4 regions of the Streptomyces sp. 7N604 genome follow, and region 1 is predicted to be linked to each of the others. Evidence: riboswitches for the same ligand, from Rfam matches in the RefSeq annotation. Region 1 holds a riboswitch; each other region holds the start of a gene.
The links. Region 1 has a riboswitch for cyclic di-AMP ahead of ACTWP8_RS17500 (NlpC/P60 family protein). Riboswitches for the same ligand answer to the same signal wherever they lie in the genome.
Positions count from the first base shown of each region.

Region 2: linked by a shared signal. The riboswitch ahead of ACTWP8_RS03255 (M23 family metallopeptidase) and the one ahead of ACTWP8_RS17500 (NlpC/P60 family protein) in region 1 are both predicted to bind cyclic di-AMP.
Region 3: linked by a shared signal. The riboswitch ahead of ACTWP8_RS10225 (M23 family metallopeptidase) and the one ahead of ACTWP8_RS17500 (NlpC/P60 family protein) in region 1 are both predicted to bind cyclic di-AMP.
Region 4: linked by a shared signal. The riboswitch ahead of ACTWP8_RS04360 (transglycosylase family protein) and the one ahead of ACTWP8_RS17500 (NlpC/P60 family protein) in region 1 are both predicted to bind cyclic di-AMP.

Region 1 covers NZ_JBQQBX010000014.1:158,420-162,623, reverse strand. Annotated here, with positions in the region: gene pcrA (DNA helicase PcrA) at 1-1,142, opposite strand, end outside; cyclic di-AMP (ydaO/yuaA leader) riboswitch at 1,394-1,563, shown strand; gene ACTWP8_RS17500 (NlpC/P60 family protein) at 1,602-2,735, shown strand; gene ACTWP8_RS17495 (hypothetical protein) at 2,817-3,170, opposite strand; gene ACTWP8_RS17490 (NlpC/P60 family protein) at 3,441-4,204, shown strand, end outside.
Region 2 covers NZ_JBQQBX010000002.1:231,283-235,486, forward strand. Annotated here, with positions in the region: gene ACTWP8_RS03240 (bifunctional acetate--CoA ligase family protein/GNAT family N-acetyltransferase) at 1-326, opposite strand, end outside; gene ACTWP8_RS03245 (HPr family phosphocarrier protein) at 444-725, shown strand; gene ACTWP8_RS03250 (GntR family transcriptional regulator) at 859-1,560, opposite strand; gene ACTWP8_RS03255 (M23 family metallopeptidase) at 1,724-2,491, opposite strand; cyclic di-AMP (ydaO/yuaA leader) riboswitch at 2,507-2,668, opposite strand; gene ACTWP8_RS03260 (M16 family metallopeptidase) at 2,878-4,204, opposite strand, start outside.
Region 3 covers NZ_JBQQBX010000007.1:199,838-204,041, reverse strand. Annotated here, with positions in the region: gene ACTWP8_RS10235 (bifunctional polysaccharide deacetylase/glycosyltransferase family 2 protein) at 1-814, opposite strand, end outside; gene ACTWP8_RS10230 (hypothetical protein) at 811-1,167, opposite strand; cyclic di-AMP (ydaO/yuaA leader) riboswitch at 2,079-2,206, shown strand; gene ACTWP8_RS10225 (M23 family metallopeptidase) at 2,210-3,007, shown strand; gene tgmA (putative ATP-grasp-modified RiPP) at 3,409-3,600, shown strand; gene tgmB (ATP-grasp ribosomal peptide maturase) at 3,608-4,204, shown strand, end outside.
Region 4 covers NZ_JBQQBX010000003.1:116,545-120,748, reverse strand. Annotated here, with positions in the region: gene ACTWP8_RS04370 (TIGR03943 family putative permease subunit) at 1-626, opposite strand, end outside; gene ACTWP8_RS04365 (permease) at 623-1,534, opposite strand; cyclic di-AMP (ydaO/yuaA leader) riboswitch at 2,212-2,388, shown strand; gene ACTWP8_RS04360 (transglycosylase family protein) at 2,392-3,600, shown strand; gene ACTWP8_RS04355 (cupin domain-containing protein) at 3,740-4,204, opposite strand, start outside.

The DNA.
Region 1 (4,204 bases):
TGCTCCAGCAGGATCGTGGTGGCGTCGGGGTAGTCCTCCTCGAACTGGAGGATGTTGCGGATGGTCGCGCCGCGGAAGGCGTAGATCGACTGGTCGGCGTCGCCGACGACGCACAACTCGGCCACGTTGAGATCGGGCGCGGTCTCACCGGTCCCCACCAGCTCACGCACCAGCGTGTACTGCGCGTGGTTGGTGTCCTGGTACTCGTCCACCAGCACGTGGCGGAAGCGGCGCCGGTAGTGCTCCGCGACGTCCGGGAACGCCTGGAGCAGGTGGACGGTGGTCATGATGATGTCGTCGAAGTCCAGCGCGTTGGCCTCGCGCAACCGCGACTGGTACAGCGCGTACGCCTCGGCGAGGGTCTTCTCGAAACCGTCGCTCGCCTGCGCCGCGAAGTCCTCGTCGTCGATGAGCTCGTTCTTGAGGTTGGAGATCTTCGCGCTGAAGGACTTCGGCGGGTAGCGCTTCGGGTCGAGGTCGAGGTCGCGGCAGACCAGGGACATCAGGCGCTTGGAGTCGGCGGCGTCGTAGATGGAGAAGCTGGAGGTGAAGCCGAGCTTCTTGCTCTCCCGGCGCAGGATGCGGACGCAGGCGCTGTGGAAGGTGGACACCCACATCGCGTTCGCCCGCGGCCCGACGAGCTGCTCGACGCGCTCCTTCATCTCGCCCGCGGCCTTGTTGGTGAAGGTGATCGCGAGGATCTGGCCGGGGTGCACGCGGCGCGCGCCCAGCAGATACGCGATGCGGTGCGTCAGCACGCGGGTCTTGCCGGATCCGGCGCCGGCGACGATGAGCAGCGGAGAGCCGGTGTGGACGACGGCGGCGCGCTGCTGCTCGTTCAGCCCCTCGAGCAGCGCGGCGGGGTCAACGGCGGGCCGCGGGGCGCCGTTGCGGTAGTAGCGCTCCCGCGCATCCTGGTCGGCGCCAGCGTCGAAGCGGCCCCCGAAGAGGTCGGCCGGGATCTCCTCCGGGCCCCTGTCCTCGGGCGGCGGGGGCGGGTGTTCCTCGCCGGGGTGCCCCGAGTGGCCGGCGTGGCCGGAGGGACCCATGTGGCCAGGGTGACCCGGCCCCGGGAGTCCGGCCGGGGGCTCTGCCGGGTGCTCGAGGTCCGCCAGGAAGCTGTCGTCAAAGAGGCTGCTCATCGTTCACCGAGTCTAGGCCGCGGGGCTGACAGCCCACGCCGGTTCCCGCCCCTCCGCTGCGGGAGGGGCACATTTCGCCCTAAACGATCGCGCCGCAGAAAGGTCACGAAAAGGTTTCGGGCATATCGAACATCAGCCTTCACAACCGCCCCACACGTTGGCTACCGTGCTCGCTCAGGCGGCCCGATCCCCCTGCCGGCGACCGCGTCGGCACGGGCAGCCTCCGCCGAGTCCGGCGCTGCCCGAAGGACGTCCCGAGGACGCCCGAAGGCATCCGGAGCCGGGGACCCAACGTACGACCGGGGTGAATCGGCCCCCGCACGCACGCGTGTCAGAGCGTGGCGGCGCGCGGTGGCCGTAGGGCAGCCTTCCGATCGCCCGAACCCGACAGCTAACCCGGTAGGCGGTCCACGGAAGGAGTCGCGCGCCTTGGCGTCGCACCGCAAACGGCGGACTCGAATGTTCACGTCCCCCGGTTCCGGCCGCGCGGCCGTCGGACTGACGACCGCGGCCCTCGCCTCGGTCAGCCTGCTCTCCCAGAGCGCGCAGGCCGCGCCGGACGAGCCGAAGCAGAGCATCGAGGAAGTCCAGAAGAAGGTCGACGAGCTCTACCGGCAGGCCGGCACCGCAACGCAGCAGTACAACCAGGCCAAGGAGCGCAGCGAGAAGCAGCGCACCAAGGTCGACCGGCTGCTCGACGACGTCGCGAAGCGGACGGACAAACTCAACGAGGCGCGGCGCATGCTGGGCAGCTACGCGGCCGCGCAGTACCGCAATGGGGGCATGGCCTCGACGGCGACGATGATGCTCGCCGACGACCCGCAGAGCTACTTCGACCAGGACCATCTGATGTCCCGGATGACCGGCCGGCAGCGGCAGGCCGTCGAGGACTTCCAGACGGAGCAGGAGGCCGCGTCGAAGAAGCGCGCCGAGGCCGCCGAGAGCCTCGCGTCGCTGACCGAGTCGCAGAAGGAGCTCCGCACCACCAAGGAGTCCGTGCAGGGCAAGCTCTCGGAGGCGCGCGAGCTGCTGTCGAAGCTGACGGCCGAAGAGAAGGCGCGGCTGGCGGAGCTCGAGCGCAAGCGGGAGGCCGAGGCCCGGCGCAAGGCGGAGGAACTGGCGCGGCAGCAGGCGGAGAAGGCGCGCCTGGAGCGGGAGCGCCAGGAGCAGGAGCAGAACGACGGCTCCGGTTCGACCGACGGAGGCTCGGACTCGGGTACGGACTCGGGCGCCGACTCGTACGCCACCAAGGCCGCCAAGGCCATCGACTTCGCGCGGGCCCAGATAGGCAAGCCGTACGTGTGGGGGGCGACAGGCCCGAACTCGTACGACTGCTCGGGGCTCACGCAGGCCGCCTGGAAGTACGCCGGGGTCTCGCTGCCGCGCACGACCTGGGACCAGGTGAAGGTCGGCACGCGGGTCGCCACGGAGGACCTGAAGCCGGGCGATCTCGTCTTCTTCTACGACGACATCAGCCACGTCGGGCTCTACATAGGCGACGGCCAGATGATCCATGCACCGAAGCCGGGCGCGAACGTCCGCACCGAGGCGATCACGTACATGCCGATCTACGGCAGCGTCCGCCCGGCATAGCCCACGCGCCGGCACAGCCGCGCGGGAGGGGCCCCGGGAGCGTTCGTGCGCCCCCGCGGCCCGCCCCGCCGGATCGGCAGGTCAGGTCCAGAGGACGGCGATGAAGATGTTGGCGACGGTGAGGAGGCCGACCGTGCCGAAGGCCGCCTTGTCGACCTTCTCCTCGTCCCGCTTCACGTAGACCAGGCCGAGGATGACGACCAGAAGCGCGAGCTTCACGCCTATCTTGACGTTGTTGACGGCCTGGTCGTCGGCCTGGTTGAGGCCGACCAGCGCGACGCCCGTGATCAGCATGGTCAGCGCGCCGTGCAGCATGGCCGGGTTGAAGCGGGCCGTTCCAGCGCTCATTGCCTTCATCTGCGTGAGGAAGCCGCCGAGCAGGGCCGCGATGCCGATGATGTGCAAGCCGACGAAGACACTGATGAGTACGTCCATGCGGCGGAGCGTAGCCGGGCCCGTAGCACCGGTCTCCACCGAGGTGCGCCTCAATCGCCGCTTCGGTCACGGCCGCACCAAGAAGGCGGCAGCACCCGGGAGTTCACCCGCCGCTTCTGTTCAGTGCCGCTCTTAAACGTTCCAATCCCGGTCATCACGACACCTGCCCGTAACACGGAGGTCTAGCGTCCTCCACCGAGGCGCCCCCACGCGCCCCGGTGGCGACCCCCGCACGGCCACCGGAAAGGCAGGAAGGAAGTGACGGCCGCCGTGGCCTCGCACAGGAAGCCCAGGCAGCGATCGCTCACTGGCACGCTCACCGGCACGTTCACCGGCATCACGGGCATCACGGGCATGAGAGGCGGTACCGCAGCCCGTACGGCCGCGACGCTCGCCCTCGCGAGCGCGGCAGGCGCAACCGGCGTCGTCGGCGCCGCGCAGGCCGAGCCCAGCCTCACGCCCGCCCAGGTCAAGGCCAAGGTCGACCGGCTCCACCACGAAGCCGAAGTCGCGACGGAGAAGTACAACGGCGCGAGGGAGAAGACCAGCAGGGCGCAGAAGGAGCTGGACCGGCTGCGCGACAAGGCCGCGCGCAGGTCCGGGCGGTTGAACGCCTCCCGGAACGCGCTCGGTTCGATCGCCACCGCCCAGTACCGCTCGGGCGGCATCGACCCCGCCGTCCAGCTCGCGCTCTCCTCATCCCCCGACGACTACCTCGAGCGCGCCGCCGCCGTCGAGCGGGCGGGCAGCCGCCAGGCCGCCGCGGTCAGCGGCATCCAGCGGCAGCTGCGCGACATCGAGCAGGTACGGGCCGAGGCGGGCGAGAAGGTCGCGGAACTGCGATGCAGCCAGGCCGCGTTGAAGCGACACAAGCACACGGTGCAGGAGAAGCTCCGTGAGGCCGAGGGGCTGCTCGACCGCCTGACGGCCGAGCAGCGCGCGCAGCTCCTCGGCCGGGACGGGCACGGCGCGGACGCCGCGGCGTCCGCGCGCGCGGGCCGCGGCGCCTCGCGCGGCCCGGTCCGGGCGCCGAA
Region 2 (4,204 bases), on a different contig from region 1:
GACGGGCGGGAGGTGGCGGGCCGTCCGTCGGCGTCGATCCGGTCGTAGCGCACGGTCGCGATGAAGTCCCCGCCGACGGTGGCCGCGAGGCCGACCCGGTCGACGTAGTCGTGGTGAGTGAACCGGTGCACATCGCGGTCGGAGAGCCGAGGGTACGGTGCGAAGAAGCGGTAATACTTCGACTCGTCCGAGACCTGCTCGTAGAAGCGCACCAGGCGCTGCGCATCGTCCGGAGTGATCGGCCGGATCTGTGCCGTGCCGCCGTCACGCAGCACGACGTCGGCCTCCCAGTGGGCCGGGTAGGCGTGTTCCGGCGTCGTCTGCATGGGGACAAGCGTACGGGCGCGGGGCGGAGCGGAGCACTCCGTGCGCCGTGAGAGACTGGACGGAACTACTGGTCTAGACAACGTCGGGAAACCTGACACGACCCGAAGGGCAGCACCATGGTTGAGCGCCGCGTCACCGTCGGCTGGAACGAGGGCCTGCACGCCCGGCCTGCTTCGATCTTCGTCCGCGCGGCGACCGCCGCAGGCGTCCCCGTGACGATCGCCAAGCCCGACGGCAACCCGGTCAACGCCGCCTCCATGCTCGCCGTGCTCGGCCTGGGCGCCCAGGGTGGCGAGGAGATCGTTCTCGCGTCGGACGCCGATGGCGCCGACATCGCTCTGGACCGTCTGGCCAAGCTGGTCGCCGAGGGTCTCGAAGAGCTTCCGGAGACTGTCTGAACCGTCCGGACCCGACTCGGCGAAATACGCAAACGAGCCGCGGTGGACCTTTATGGCCACCGCGGCTCCGTCGTTCGGAAGTCGCTTTTCTTTTCCGCGCGGAATTCGCCCCTCGTTGTATACGGGAGTTCTGTTAATTCTGCGCGCTCAATCTGTTTACGGAGTGTTTCGAAGTTCTCACATGGCCCGGGCGGCGCAGCCGGTAGCCCGCGAGGGAGCGCTCGGTGTGCACGGTCATCAGGGCACGCGCGCGGTCGGCGTCGCCCCGGGCCACCGCGTCGGCTATGGCCGCGTGTTCCTCCCAGGAGTCGGCGGCCCTGACCGGCGCGTCCGACGCGTACACCCAGGTGATCTTGCGGCGGACCTGGGTGAGCAGGGCGGCGAGGCTGGGGCTGCCCGAGGCCTGGGCCAGGGTCTCGTGAAACCAGCCGCCCAGCGACCGCAGATCCGCCAAGTGCCCGCGGCGGGCGCGCTCCTGACCCAGCCGCACGAGCCCGCGCAACACCTTGAGGTGCGCTTCGGTACGGCGCTGTGCGGCGCGCGCGGCGCCCAGCGGCTCCAGCAGGGCACGGATGTCGAGGAGGTCGGCCGCCTCCTGCTCCGACGGCTCGGCGACGCAGGCTCCGGCATGCCTGCGGGTGGTCACGAAGCCCTCGGACTCCAGGGTGCGCAGGGCCTCGCGGACCGGGACGCGGGAGACGCCGTAGCGGCGGGCCAGGACCTCCTCGGTCAGTCTGCTGCCGGGGGGATGCACGCCGGAGACGATGTCGTCCCGGATCGCCTGGCACACCGCGTGCGCCGGAATGCGGCCCGTGGCCACCGCATCGCCGTTCACATCCGACCCCGCATAGCCGGTCCTCCGCTTTAATCCCCGTGAAACATGCTCGATCGCTGCTTGTTCAGGGACTCTATTGCAATGCGGTGGAATTTCCGACGGGCGGGGCCGGAACATGGATATCTTTTGGCCAGAGCGGCTGTGAAACAGGCCACGAAACGGGTCAGATACGCACTCCGTGCGAGCGGAGATAGGCCACGGGGTCCATGTCGGAGCCGTAGTCGGCGGACGTACGGGCCTCGAAGTGCAGGTGCGGACCCGAGGTGTTGCCCGTGCTGCCCGACAGGGCGATCCGCTGCCCCGGGGTGACGCTCTGGCCGACGGAGACGCGGATCGCCGACAGGTGGCCGTACTGCGTGTACGTGCCGTCCTTCATCCTGATCACGACGTTGTAGCCGTACGCGCCGGCCCAGCCCGCCTCGACGACGGTGCCCGCGCCCACCGCGCGTACCGAGGTTCCGGCCGCGGCGTGGAAGTCCACGCCGGTGTGGGCCCCGGAGGACCAGGCGCCGCCCCCCGCCCCGTACGCGGTGGAGATATAGCTGCCCTCGACCGGCAGCACGAAGGCGTTCAGCCGCTTGCGCTCGGCCTCGCGCGCCGCGCGCTCCTTTCTGGCCCTGGCCTCCGCCGCCCGCTTCTTCGCCTCGGCCTCGGCCCTGGCTCGCGCGGCGGCCTCGTCGGCCGCGGTCCGCTGGGCCTGCGCCTGGGCGCTGATCGTCTCGGCGAGCGAGTCGTCCAGGACGATCGCCTGGCGCAGCCCGGTCTGTTCGGCCTCGGGCGGCTGAGCGGGCGCGGCGAGCGCGGAGCCCGAGGCGAGGGAGGCCACGACGCCAGTGGTGGCGAGGGTGGCTATGCCTGCGATGTTCGCGCCCGAGCGGACGAGGCGGCTCGGACGGCGGTGCTTCCCGGTGGCACGGGTGAACGACGCCATGCGGCGGCGGTGCTCCTTTCCTTCCTTCTCGCCTACCGGGTTAGCTGACGGGTTCGGAGCAGGAAGGTCTCCTACGGGCCCCTCCGCCAGGAGGCGCCCGATTCACCCCAGGGACTCACAGTTCGGGTCCCCGGCTCCCCTGGCTCGCGCCGTACGGGGACTCGGCGATGACTGCCCGGGGCCGCGGGTGCGGCGCGTGGTCGGCCGGACAGCCGGACCGACGCTAAACGGGACATCTTTCAATCGCCAAAGAAATCAGGGCGTTTGTAGCCGACACCACACAACAAACGGCCGACTCATCAACAAACCCGGGCATACGGAAGTACCCCGGAGCAACGGACGCTCCGGGGTACTTCGTCACTCCCGCGAGAGAGCTTGACGCGACGTCAGCCGGTGACGACCTTCACCTCGCCGATGCCCAGGGCCCGTACGGGCTCCTCGATGGCGGACGCGTCGCCGACGAGGATGGTGACCAGGCGGTCGGACGGGAAGGCGCTGACGACCGCCGCGGTCGCCTCCACGGTGCCGGTGTCGGCGAGCCGCGCGTACAACTGCCCCTGGTAGTCGTCCGGAAGATGCTGCTCCACCTGGTCGGCGAGGGTGCCCGCGACCGCCGCCGACGTCTCGTACTTGAGCGGGGCGACGCCGACGAGGTTCTGCACGGCGGTGTCCCGCTCCGCGTCCGTCAGGCCCTCGGCCGCCAGCGTGCGGAGGACCTTCCAGGCGTCCTCGAGCGCGGGGCCCGTGGAGGCGGTGTCCACCGAGCCACTGATGGCGAGCAGGGACGCGCCCGTGCCGTCCGGGGCCGAGCGCAGCACCTGGCCGAAGGCGCGCACGCCGTAGGTGTAGCCCTTCTCCTCGCGCAGCACCCGGTCGAGACGGGAGGTGAGGGTGCCGCCGAGGCAGTAGATGCCGAGCACCTGGGCGGGCCAGACCCGGTCGTGGCGGTCCGGGCCGATACGGCCGATCAGCAGCTGGGTCTGGACGGCTCCGGGGCGGTCGACGATCACGACGCGGCCGGTGTCCTCAGCGGTCACCGGCGGTACGGGGCGGGGCGCGGCCGTGGTGCCGGTCCAGGCGCCCAGGGTGTCGCCGAGGACCGCGGCGAGGTCGATGCCCGTCAGGTCGCCGACGACCACCGCGGTGGCGGTGGCGGGCCGGACGTGCGCCTCGTAGAAGGCCCGTACGGCGGCGGCGTCGATGCGCTCGACGGTCTCCTCGGTGCCCTGCCGGGGCCGGGACATCCGGGAGGTGGCCGGGAACAGCTCCTTGGAGAGCTCCTTGGCGGCGCGGCGGGCCGGGTTGGCCTGCTCGTGCGGGATCTCGTCGAGGCGGTTGCGGACCAGCCGCTCGACCTCGCTGTCCGGGAACGCGGGGGCGCGCAGGGCGTCGGCGAGCAGGCCGAGCGCCTTGGACAGCCGGGAGGCCGGGACCTCCAGGGAGACGCGGACGCCGGGGTGGTCGGCGTGCGCGTCGAGGGTGGCGCCGCAGCGCTCCAGCTCCGCTGCGAAGTCCTCCGCGGTGTGCTTGTCGGTGCCCTCCGACAGCGCCCGCGCCATGATCGTGGCCACGCCGTCCAGGCCCGCGGGCTCGGCGTCGAGCGGCGCGGCCAGGTTCACTTCGACGGCGACGACCTGCTGGCCGGGGCGGTGGCAGTGCAGCACGGTCAGGCCGTTGGCGAGAGTGCCGCGCTCGGGGGCCGGGAAGGCCCAG
Region 3 (4,204 bases), on a different contig from region 1:
CCCAGATCAGGCCTCTGCCCTGCCCGCGGTCGATGGCGGACACCGGCGCGTTGGCCGAGGGCATTCCGAGCCCGGCCGTCACGGTGGTGAACTCCTTGACGTTCCGGTCGCCCAGCAGCTTTTTCGTCTCTCTGTACGCGGCGTCGGTCTGGGTGTACTGCCGGATCAGGCCCTGCGACGGCTTCCGGTACGGACCGTCGGCGGCGACCAGCAGGTAGCCGTCTGCGGCGGCGCGCCGCGCCGCCCTCCACTCGCCGCCGCACATCGTGTCCGCCTGGGTGGTGTTCGGCAGCCGCAGCAGCGAGGTGCTGACTCCTGCGCTGCCCGCCAGCGCCGTCTGCGTGAGCGACAGCTCCAGCCGGTTACGGAAGGCCGATACCGAGCCCAAGTCGGTCTTGTTGTAGGTGAACGAGCCGATCTCGTGGCCCTCGGCGCGGATCCGCCGCACCAGGTCCGGTTCCCGGGCGGCCTGGGCGCCGGAGAGGAAGAAGGTGGCGTGGGCATGGTGCTTGCGCAGCAGGTCGAGCAGGCGCGGGGTCCACACGGGGTCGGGTCCGCTGTCGTAGGTGAGGGCAACGGTACGTGCGGGCATGGCTGCCGTCTCCACCTTGTCCCCGGTGATGCGCACCACCGGGTCGCCGGTGTCCGCGGCCTTCGGTACGGGTTCGGTGCAGTCGCGCTTCGTCTGCGCTTCGGCGACCGCGTGGGTGGTCCAGCCTTCGAAGAGCAGGGCGGCGGCGACCGCGGAGAGGACCAGGATCAGCAGGAGCCAGTGCCCACGCGGGTCACGGTGCTGCGCGTGCCGAGGACTCACCTGACAGTGCCTCCACGCGGGGACGGGTTGGCTCTGACCAGGGCTGCCCTGGTCCTTCCATGGCCGGGGAGACTGGTTGTTGCCGGAGCCGCCGTGGTGGCTGTGGGGGGCGGCGAGGCGTCGGCCGGCTCGGCCGCCGGGCGTGCAGTGGAGGTCGGGACGGAGGAGACTGTGGCCACGACGCGGGCAGGGGCCGTGAGGTCTGCCGAGGGCTCGGACCCAGGACGGTCGCTGTCCGTGGTGGACGGCTCGACGGTCCTGGGCGGCTTCTTCTCTACGTGCTGTTGCAGCACCCCGGAGAGCGCGGCGACCAGCAGCAGCAGATAGCCGGTGCAAGCGGCTCCGACAGCCATGGCCGCGTACCACAGGACGTTCCTGCGCCGACTGGAAGCGTCGACGAATATCTGGCGATTTCGATTATCCCGCCGTATGCGGCTTCTGCTTGCCTTACTCATGCGGCGCGAGTGTAGCCAGTTCTCCGAACGGGCGCGTGTCGGAAAGATCTTAAGCGCCCGCCTATGCCCCCGCTTTTCCGCCCTCCACCCTTCATGGGGTACAAGGCGATATACCCATCCGAACCGCTCGAAGCGCACCGGGCGCTCTTCGTCCGCCCGCGGAGCCTCTCCTGGCGGATGCAGAAACGTATTTGACGGGTGATCAGCTGACGATCGCGTGGGATTCCAGCGGCCTCCCTTGCGGTGATCACCACTCTCCGGGCGCTCCCGGCCACCACGCCCAATAGCCGCCACGGGACATGCAGAGTTACCCAATGGCTATGACCTCCAGCACTTCTGATACGCGGCTTAAGGGCCACCTGCACAGACAGCAGAAAGTTGACCGGCCGCGCGCGAGCAAGCCGTTCCGCCGCGACGCCGCGCAGTTATGGGGTGGATTCCTGGGCACAGGAGCATCGTGGAGCAGTTCGTCCCGAAGTGTTGGGCTGATCACCCAAGAAGGCGATGGACCCAAACCGGCCACTCATGTCCCCTGTGTCGGCTTAGGGACCGCCCGCCACGTCGTGGTGTCCTGGCTCGCAAGCGCGTGCACCGGCATCCTCCTTTGCGCGGATATCGTGATTACCCATCCCGAACTCCCAGGTAAAGAAAGTCAGTTGACTCGGATCCGCTTGTGAAGGCCTTGTGTTCGAACACATGGTTCCTCTAGCGTGCTCGGCGTTCGACAACGAACACCGCGTGGCCGGACCGCCGAGTCCTGCCCCTGGCCGCGCGGCAGCACGTCACTACACCGCAGGGCAGGAGTGGGGGACCCACTTTCGCCGTATCGGGCCTTGCGTGCCGGGCGGCTAGGGGTGAAGCCGTAGCAGCACACGGCCGGGCAATTCTCCAGCCCGAACCCGACAGCTCACCTCGCAGGCGTTCGGAGTACGGAGCCACCTTGACGTCTGCAGTTGGACGACACCGCGCCCCACGCCCCCGTCACACCACTCGCCGCCTCGTCAGCCGCGTCAGCGCCACCGGTGCGACCCTCGCTCTTCCGGTCATCGGAGCCGGCACCGCCAGCGCTCTGGACGGTGACAGCGACACCTACACCGTCTCCTCCGGCGACACCCTGTCAACGATCGCGGAGGAACAGGGCATCGAGGGCGGCTGGCAGAAGCTCTACGAGGACAACAGGTCCGTCATAGGCGACGACCCGGACCTGCTCTCGATCGGGCAGAAACTGTCGCTCGACGGCGCAGGCGATACCGGCACGAGCACCGGCGACAACAGCACCGGCACCACGACGGGCACCCAAGCCTCGTACAGCTCGAGCACGGAGGAGACGGCCCCGAGCGCCGTCCTCCCGGTCAGCGGCGGCATCCTGACCGCCGGCTTCCAGGACAGCGGCGACATCTGGTCCAACGGCCACACCGGCCAGGACTTCGCCGTGCCGACCGGCACCACCGTGAGAGCCGCCACCGGCGGCACCGTGGTCTCGGCGGGCTGGGACAACGCCTTCGGCTACGAGGTCGTCATCAAGCACGACGACGGCGAGTACACGCAGTACGCGCATCTGTCACAGATCGATGTGTCACCAGGCGCCACGGTAGGCACGGGCGACCGCATCGCACTTTCCGGGGCCACCGGCAATGTCACCGGGCCCCACCTGCACTTCGAGGTGCGCACTACCCCCGATTACGGATCCGCCGTCGACCCTCTGGACTGGCTGCGGGACCGCGGCGTGGAGACCTGACACCTCACCCCGGATCGAAGATTCCGCCACAGGCTCGGTGCGATGGTCGGCTACGCCCGTTCTCTGTGCGCAGATGGTGAAGGAATGCAGCCCGGACCTGTGCGATCTCAGCCGTAGACAGGGTCACCCCGTCATACGTACGAGCACGGAGCCGGTGGCGGGCCATACCTCCCCGGCGGCGTGCCGGGCGAGGCCGACCGGATTTCAGCGCGGTCGGCGTTGCAATCGGAGAGACGTTGTCGGTGCTGCGCGCTCGGCACCCCACCGATCGTTGCCGATGTTCCGAATGGCCTGGTACCGACCGGGCTGCATTCCCACCTGCCCCAACCTGCTGGATACCTGCGCCCGATGGGCAAATCCAGAACCCGCCACCCCCCTCCCGGCAAGCCCGAGGAGACACGATGAGACCTTTCGCGCTGAACTACGCCCGCCCGGCCGTCCACCCACCCGTCACGACTCCTTATACCTATGAATCCACACGGCAGTTGAACGTCCTGCCCGACGGACGCCCGGCCATCAGCGACCGCGCCCTGCTGCTGGCGACCGGCACCACCGCCTCCACCGCCGGTTCCAAAACGCACTTCGATGACTGACGGGACCATGACGGTGCTCGTACTCACCTGCGCGGAGGACGTGACCGCGGACATGGTGGTGTCCGCCCTGCACGACGCGGGCGTCCCGGTCGTACGCCTGGACCCCGCCGACCTCCCCGGCCAGGCCGCCCTGTCCGCCGAATACGTCAAGGGCGACTTCCACGGATACCTTTCGGCCGATGGTGGCCGTGTGGTCAGCATGAGCGGACTGCGCTCGATATGGATACGAAGACCCGGCGAGCCCGGAGCTCACGCCCTCGAGCAGTCCGCATGGCTCACGGCCGAGTCCACACAGGCCCTGTACGGAACGCTGTACTGCACGGGCGTGCGCTGGATGAACCACCCCGTCGCGGCCGTGCAGGCCCGCTGCAAACCGTGGCAGCTGCGCGTCGCCCACCGCAGCGGCTTCGCCGTACCCCCCACATTGATCACCACCTTTCCGCAGGTGGCACGCGAGTTCGCCATGGAGCACCGGGACCTCGTGGTGAAGTCGGTTTCGGGAGCGCACCCCAGCGACCCGCCGATGGCCCTGCCCACCACCCGTATCGAGCCGGATGCGGACTTCGCGGAAGTCGGGGCCGGCCCCACTCTCCTTCAGCAGCGC
Region 4 (4,204 bases), on a different contig from region 1:
GCCGGCGGGGGAGCGGTGCCGAGCATCCGGACCTTGACCGACTGCGAGTCGGCTGCGCAGCAGCTCAGCACCAGTCGGGTCAGGTACCAGCCGCCGCTCTTGCCCGGCGTGACGAAGCCGGTCATCGAGACCGTACGGCCCTCCAGGCTCCGGCCGGGGTCCTGCCGCGCCCGCGAGCTGAAGTCCGACAGGGGCATGACGAGCGGGGACCCGCCGGGCAGCGGGGAGAACCGCCCTCCGTCCGCGACCGCTGTGTCGCTCTCCCGCGCGGCGGTGTACGAGCCGAGGGCGGGCGGCGTGAAGAACAGCAGGGTGATCGCGGGGAGGAAGAGCAGCCAGGCGATCCGCGGGCCTTTGCCATGATCGTGCCCGTGCCCGTGCCCGTGATCCGCGTCGGCGTCCCCGTCGGCGTCGTGGGCATCGGACGGGGCAGCGGGCTTGGCGAAGGGGAAGCCGTCCCGAGCCGCGCCCACCGTCCCCAGGACGACCAGCAGCACGCCCGAGACGATCAGCAGCGGCCGCAGGCCCTCCTTCACGTACCGCAGATACACCTCGCTGAAGAGCGAGATGTGCAGCACTCCGGCGCCCGACAGCAGGAGCAGCAGCACCTGGACGTTCCGCCTCACAGCACCCACCACCCGGTCAGCGCGCTGCAGGCGACGGCCACCACGGCGGTGGCCGCCGAGAACCGTACGGCGAAGGCGCGTCCGAAGGTGCCCGACTGCAGGGCGATCAGCTTCACGTCGACCATCGGCCCGACCACCATGAACGCCAGCCGGGCAGTGGGGGAGAACCCGGTCAGCGACGCCGCGACGAAGGCGTCGGCCTCCGAGCAGACGGCGAGCACGATCGCCAGCGCGGCGAGGAAGATGACGGAGAGCCAGGGCGATCCGGCGAAGGTGTCCAGCACGGAGCGCTCCACGGCGACGTTGAAGGTCGCCGCGGCCATCGCCCCGAGCACCAGGAAGCCGCCGGCGTGCAGGAAGTCGTGCTGGAAGCCGAGCCGGAACTCCTCCCACCTGCTGTGTCCCGGCCGGTGCCCGGTCCGGTGCGCCGGCAGCCGCAGCCACTCCGCGCGGCCGAGGCGGATCCAGAGCCAGCCCATGACCGCCGAGGTCGCGAGCGAGGCGAGCAGCCGGGCCGCCACCATCTCGGGGGCGCCCGGGAAGGCGACCGCCGTGGAAGCGAGCACGATCGGATTCACCGCGGGCGCGGACAGGAGGAAGGCCAGCGCGGCCGCGGGCGGCACCCCGCGGCGGATCAGGCTCCCCGCTACCGGCACGGACGCGCATTCGCACCCCGGCAGGACGACGCCCGCGGCGCTGGCGACGGGGACGGCGAGCGCGGGCCGCTTCGGCAGGGCGCGGCTGAAGACGTGCGCGGGGACGAAGGCGTTGATGGCTCCCGAGAGCGCGGTGCCCAGCAGCAGGAACGGCAGGGCCTGCACCGTGATGGCGAGGCAGATCGTCCGCCAGGCCTGCACGGCCCCGGGCTCCGGCCATCCGACCACCCCGGTGGCCGCAGCGGCCGCCACCGCGACGGCGAGCGCTCCGGCCGCGGCGAGCGGCCACGCCCGGCGGTCGGCGCCCGTACGGCGGTCGGGGCGCGTACGGCGGTCGGGGTGCCCCGCGCCGGAGCTCGTACGGGATGGATTCGCACCGGCTTCCGGCGGCGCCTGTGACCTGGTGTCGATCAGCTCTTCCGCTCTCTGCACTCCGACTCCGCAAGATCCGCGACCGGGGGTGATCACGATAGCCGCGGGAGAGGGCCCGGCTGTGGCGCATCTCCGGAACTTGGTCCGTATTCATCCGTTTCGCCGGGTAGATTCTCGTGCGGCAAAGAGGCTTCTAATGCCTGCAATCCGCCAAAGCTGAATTCAGATACCAAATCGGACAATTAGTCGGCCGGTGACCCATCTCACAAAGACCGCCGGTTAAATGTGACTTCGCGCACTCGAATGGCGGCGATTTTCCCAACTTGGTTACGTACTGCCCACTGTGAGAGCCGTTCAGTAGTAATGCCTATTGCTCTGGGACCAAGATCGGCAGCGCAGCGTGACGCATTACCGAGTCGATCTGTTCAATGGCGAATCAGGCGAATGCACGCCACTTGTGGCGAAGAAATGGATGTGTTTACTTTTCCGCTGCCTGCCCATCGAAAGGGGCGGGCGCCCTGTTGCCGGAGCGCCGAGTCCTGCCGCCGGCGGAGGGGGAAACGACAACGCACCACGGCAGGAGCGGGGGAACCAAAGGTAAGTGCCGTACCGCGCTCGGCGTGGTCCGGCTTGGGGTGAAGACGTGCCGCAGCGCTCGCCGCTGCGTAAGTCACGGCCGGGCAACTCCAGCCCGAACCCGACAGCTCACCTCGCAGGCGTAGGAGAGGAAGATCCCTATGTCTGCACGCGGACGTCATCGCCGCTTCAAGCCCGGCCGGATTTCCCGGGCCACTTTCGCCGCCGCCGCAAGCGGCGCCGGTATCGGTCTGTCCTTCATCACCGCCGGCCAGGCGAGCGCCGCCTCCGTCGACACCTGGGACAAGGTCGCGGAGTGCGAGAGCACCAGCAACTGGAGCATCAACAACGGCAACGGCTTCTTCGGAGGCCTGCAGTTCACGCAGAGCACCTGGGAGGCCTTCGGCGGCACCGACTACGCCGAGCGCGCCGACCTGGCCACCAAGGACCAGCAGATCGCCGTCGCCGAGAAGGTGCTCGACACCCAGGGCCCCGGCGCCTGGCCCGTGTGCGGCCCCAAGGCCGGCCTGGCCAAGGGCGGTCCGGCCCCCGCGATCTCCACCGGCGGCGAGCAGGCCCAGGGCAAGCCCGAGACCAAGCCCGCCCCGGCCCCCGCCGAGGACAAGGCCGACACGGCGGACAAGGGCGCGGCGAAGCCCGAGTCCTACACCGTCGTCAAGGGCGACTCGCTCTACAAGATCGCCACCGCCAAGCACATCGACGGCGGCTGGCAGCGGGTCTACCAGGACAACCGCCAGGTCGTCGGCGGCGACCCGGACCTGATCCACCCGGGCCAGAAGCTGGCCCTGGGCGGCGGCAAGGCCGAGGCCGCGCCGCAGCAGCAGGCCCCCAAGCAGGAGGCTCCGAAGAAGCAGGCCCCCAAGCCCGCGGCGCCCAAGGCTCAGGCCCCCAAGCAGGAGGCCCCGAAGCAGGAGGCCAAGCCGGCTTCCGAGCAGAGCGCCTCCGGCTTCACCGCCCCGGTCTCCGACCCGGCCCTCGGCACGCCGTACCACCAGGCCGGCTCCATGTGGTCCAGCGGCTACCACACCGGTGCCGACTTCCCCGTGCCCACCGGCACTTCGGTGAAGTCCATCGGCCCGGGTGAGGTCGTCTCGGCGGGCTGGGGCGGCGCGTACGGCAACCAGGTCGTCATCCGCCACACGGACGGCAAGTACAGCCAGTACGCCCACCTGTCCTCGCTGTCCGTCTCGGCCGGCCAGGCGGTGACCGGCGGCAAGCAGATCGGCCTGTCCGGCTCCACCGGCAACAGCAGTGGCCCGCACCTGCACTTCGAGGTGCGGACCGGCCCGGACTACGGCTCGGACATCGACCCGCTCGCCTACCTGCGTGCGCACGGCGTCAGCATCTGACACGGGTCGACGCGGCCGGAGTCTTCTCTCCTGACTCCATGAGGCGCCCGCTCCCCGCTATGCCGGGGGGCGGGCGCCTTCGTCGTGCTGTGCCGGTGTGGACACGGGGATGGATACGAGGGTGGATACGGAAGACGGGTCATGAGCTGCGGCACAGGGCCCGGATGAGATCACCGTGCCGCGGGTAGCGCGCGGCCAGCTCGTCCGCCTCGCCGCCCTCGTAGTCGGCGGGGAGGAACCCCGGGGCAAGCGTGCATCCCAGGAGCGCGTGGCTGCCGCCGGGCCGCACCCGCGCGCCCATCCAGGTGCCGCCCGGCACGACGTACTGGATGTGCTGCCCGGCGCGCACGTCCTGGCCGAGCACCTCCACCCGTGATGCGCCGTCCGGCTCCAGGAGCAGCAGTTCCACCGTGTCCCCGAGGTAGAAGTGCCAGACCTCGTCGTGCGGCAGCCGGTGCATCGCGGAGAAGAGGTCGTTCTGCGCCGACAGCAGGAAAAGGATCGCCGTGCCCTCGGGACGGCCTCCGGACTGCGGAGGACCGGCCCACGTTTCGCGGAAGAGACCGCCTTCCAGGGGCAGCGGCTCCAGGCCGTACATCGTGGC